2 regions of the Kosakonia sp. Marseille-Q7440 genome follow, and region 1 is predicted to be linked to the other one. Evidence: predicted binding sites of a transcription regulator. Region 1 holds the regulator's gene; the other holds the start of a gene.
The links. Region 1 encodes Fur, which represses iron uptake genes when iron is present. Its sites were predicted from a motif close to ATAATAATGAGAACNACTATCAA; they were not measured.
Positions count from the first base shown of each region.

Region 2: a site for Fur is predicted at 1,230-1,252, ahead of ACWPW2_RS03640 (TonB-dependent receptor domain-containing protein). Genes of this name have one in related genera too.

Region 1 is NZ_CBCPLT010000001.1:1,172,798-1,174,999, reverse strand. Features, by position in the region: gene fldA (flavodoxin FldA) at 1-510, shown strand, start outside; gene fur (ferric iron uptake transcriptional regulator) at 800-1,246, shown strand; gene ACWPW2_RS05290 (beta-N-acetylhexosaminidase) at 1,347-2,202, opposite strand, start outside.
Region 2 is NZ_CBCPLT010000001.1:820,027-822,228, reverse strand. Features, by position in the region: gene ACWPW2_RS03640 (TonB-dependent receptor domain-containing protein) at 1-1,118, opposite strand, end outside; gene ACWPW2_RS03635 (SelT/SelW/SelH family protein) at 1,324-1,611, shown strand; gene hutX (heme utilization cystosolic carrier protein HutX) at 1,613-2,101, opposite strand.

The sequences.
Region 1 (2,202 bases):
TTCGGCAGCGACACCGGCAACACCGAAAACATCGCCAAAATGATCCAAAGCCAGCTTGGTAAAGACGTCGCCGATGTTCATGACATTGCCAAGAGCAGTAAGGAAGATATCGAAGGGTATGACATCCTGTTGCTCGGCATTCCGACCTGGTATTACGGTGAAGCGCAGTGCGACTGGGATGACTTCTTCCCGACGCTGGAAGAGATTGATTTTAATGGTAAGTTAGTGGCGCTGTTCGGCTGCGGCGATCAGGAAGATTACGCTGAGTACTTCTGTGATGCGCTGGGCACCATTCGCGACATTATTGAACCGCGCGGCGCGACGATTGTGGGCCACTGGCCGACTGCCGGTTACCATTTCGAAGCTTCAAAAGGCCTGGCTGATGACGATCACTTTGTAGGTCTGGCGATTGACGAAGACCGTCAGCCAGAACTGACCGCCGAGCGCGTGCAGAAGTGGGTGAAGCAGGTTTCTGAAGAGCTGCATCTTGATGAAATCCTGAATGCCTGATTTTTATGGCGCAATCTGCTGGTTGCGCCGTATCAATAGGTAAAAGCAATCGAAATAATTGCTACATTTTTTTAACTTTCCTACTCATCCCTGTACAATAAGCGCTGCTTAACGTAGTACGCCCGACCGGGAGTTGTCGGCGATACCACGTTTTAAAAGCTTACTTTACTTGAGGGCTTGCAGTTTTCATTTATACATGGCAGTTCTATAATGATACGCATTCGCCCGGGTGCATTCCTTATAACTTCCGAGAAGGAAGTGAATCGTATAGCAACAGGACAGATTCCGCATGACTGACAACAATACCGCATTAAAGAAGGCCGGCCTGAAAGTCACGCTTCCACGTTTAAAAATTCTGGAAGTGCTTCAGGAGCCGGATAACCATCATGTCAGTGCGGAAGATCTTTATAAGCGTCTGATCGACATGGGTGAAGAGATTGGTCTGGCAACGGTGTACCGTGTGCTGAACCAGTTTGATGACGCCGGGATTGTCACCCGTCACAACTTCGAAGGCGGCAAGTCTGTTTTCGAACTGACGCAGCAGCATCACCACGATCACCTTATCTGCCTCGACTGCGGTAAAGTTATCGAATTCAGTGATGACTCCATCGAATTGCGCCAGCGCGAAATTGCCGCTCAACACGGCATCCGCCTGACGAACCACAGTCTCTACCTTTACGGCCACTGCGCCGAAGGTGACTGCCGCGAAGATGAACACGCGCACGACGCAAAATAAGTTCTTCTGAACGTTAAAAGCCAACCGTCAGGTTGGCTTTTTTTATGCCTGCCGGCTGAGCGGCGCGTTAAAAGGTTACGCCGCTCAGAGAGGAAAGCGATCAGGCTTTCAGGCTATCGACGCGGCTGACGCGCCTGCCATCCGGGCTTAAGGTGCGCAGCTGAATTTCTCCTTTAACCTGTGGACGGGATTTCGCTTCATAGTGCTGCCATGTTTTGCCGCGATCGAGGGAGTACTCGACCACCAGCCCCGGGAAGCGGATGTTGACCTCCAGCACACCGTCAACAATTCGCGCCCCTGGCACCGGCAGACGATAATGGATGCCGGCTTTATCCAGCTTCGCCAGCTCGCGATGTCCCAGCAGATTGGCAAAACGCTGCCAGTCTGCCGTTAAGGCCTTCTGATCGACCCACTGCGTCTCGCCGCCTTTGTATTCACGGCCCGCCTGGTAATCCAGCTCCCAGCTTGCGCGGTGCCATGCCCGCTCAGCGACGGCGACCAGACGCGGATAGATCATATACTCCATCTGCTCATCCGTGCGCACCACTTCGCTCCACAGCTCGGCGGAAAGCCCGTAGGCGCCAGGCCACGGCTTGTCTGATTTGGCGCTGAACGCGTTGCCGTCACGGTCGACCGACGTTTCCGCATTTTGCGGCATGTTGTCCGGTGCAAAACTGAAGATCTTGCGCTCATCGCTGAAACGCGTCCCCCAGTAGTAGCCGCTTTCATCCGGGTGAACTTCACTCGGGAAGTCGAGATAGACGTAGTCCGGGTTGGAGACCACCACGCGGAAGCCTTTGTTCGCCCAGTCATTGACGGAATCGAAACCGCCCCAGTAGAGCGCATCCCAGAAGTTGACATTCACATGTCTGGTGGCAAAAACAGAGGCGTCTTTGGCATCTTTAAGCCCATCCTGCCACGCCTGCATCACATCAATGCCGTGCGCCTTAACCAGC
Region 2 (2,202 bases), 350 kb from region 1:
GCCAGCGCATGCTGAATGCCTATCGTATCGGTGTCGTAACTGGAGTAGACGGTGCCCTGAATGCCGGTGGTGCTGTCCGGCATCCACGTAGCGTCGTGCGCCTGGGTGCGCTGTAGATAGATCTTTGTCGAAGCGCTATCGACCCACGCATCGACCGGTGTCCAGTCATCCTTCAGGCTGATGGCCCAGCGCCGGGAGTAGCTGCCCTGCTGAGCGTTGCCAATAATCGCACTGCCGTCACGGTTCCAGGCGTCAAAGTGGGTATGGGTCGTTTTGTTGTAGTACTCCGCTGTATAGGTCCGTTTGTGCACTTCGGAGGCTTGCAGGATCCCGGAGAGCAGCAGCGCATCGGAGTGCCAGTTAGCGGGGTAAGCCCCGACTCTGTCGCTGTTGTTACGCGTTTGCTGGCCGTCGCGGCGGCTGTAAACCACAATGCCCCGCACGCGTTCATCGCCTGCCGCCGCCGTTACGCCGTTGTGCCAGCTGCGATCGCTGGAGTCATAATCACTCTGGTAACCGGCGTAGTAATGCTTCGCCCCTTGCAGGTAGTCATTGGCAGATTTTGGCCGGAACGAGACATTGCCGCCGATGGCGGTGTTGGCTTGTTCCGCAGGCGTTGCGCCCGGCTGGATCGCCACGTTGCCGTAGAGGTAGGGGTCGATATAGTCACGACCAATGCCGAAAGTGTTAAGCCCGGCGCGCCCGGCGTAGCTGCGCCCGGTGGCCTCTGGCTGAGGAATGCCATCAACATCAATACCCACGCGGTTACTCTCAAGGCCGCGAATGTTATAGCCGGTGTAACCGCCGCGGTCGAAGCCGCTCTTACCGTTGCCGGAACCGCCCCCTGCCCCGGTAGCACCAATCAGCGGCTCATACCGCATGATGGAGCCAAAATCATTCGCCCCGTTGCGTTGCAGGGCATCAGCAGTGATGGCGCGATCGCTCCCGGCTTTGAGACGTGGCGCAGGCGCGGTAATGACCATCTCTTCGGCGCGATCTTGTTCATCGCGTGGTGCGGTTTCAGCCGCAAAGGCCGCGGTGGGCGTAAGCGTTGTCAGGAGTGAGGTGACCAGCACGCGGTTTCTGAAACGTAGCTGGCAAAAAGGTGTAGTCGTCATAAGTGTGTGTGCCTTTGAATTATTATCATCCGGCTCACATCAACTCCCAGAAATCAGCGGAACCGTACACCAGCCGCACGGGCCAGGCATCAGCTCTCTGTTATGGGCAAGATAGTAATGATAACTATTATCACTTGCAACGATTTCATAATGCCAACATATTGCTTACACTTTGTGGACCCTTTTCCCTTCTGGTAACGAGATGATGTCCACTAAACCTGCCATCACCCTGCACTACTGCGTCCAGTGCAACTGGATGCTGCGCGCCAGCTGGATGGCGCAGGAGCTGCTCCACACCTTCAATACCGATTTAGGTTCCGTGACGCTGATCCCCGGCACCGGCGGCATTTTTGTCATCGAAGCCGATGGCAGCGTTATCTGGGATCGCAAGCAGGAGGGCGGCTTTCCCGATGCCGCAGAGCTAAAACGCCGCGTGCGCGACTGCTGCTTCCCGGAAAAACCGCTGGGTCATGTTGAAAAGCGCAGCGAGTGATCTACTGCGCGAAGGCCTGCCTCAGCGCGCGGAACGCCGCCAGCTGCTGTGGAATAAGCTGGTGGCGTTCGTCACGGGCAACGAAAATTTTTAGCATCGCGCTGCCTGCAGCGTTGAAAAAGAGGATGGTGGCGGCGTCCATCGCCATAAATTTGCGTTCAATAAACGCGATGTGGCGACAGTGATCGGCCTTGATATGGCCCGATACCTGCTCTTTACCCTGCAGGTTGAAGTAACCGTGGCTGTAAAATCCCGGCGGCAGGGCGATGCTGCACTCCAGGATCACATCTTCGGTGTGGATCAGGAGAAGTACCGTGCCCCAGGTGGTGACCTCTTGCCATACGTCGTCAAAGTGCGCACCGGCAATCATTTTGCTGCCAGGTAGCTGCCGCACCACTTCCAGCAGCGTGGTCTGGTAGTGCCGGGCAACGTGCTCAAGTATGCAATCCGGCTCGGTATGCAGAAACTCCTGTAAGCTCTTCTCTGTCATCTCTCTCTCCTTTTGACTTTCCCTTCGCCACCTCTCCCCTGCAGCGATGAATGAGAATAACTATCATTTGTCTCGAGAAAAAACTGCGAGCTAGCGCGCAA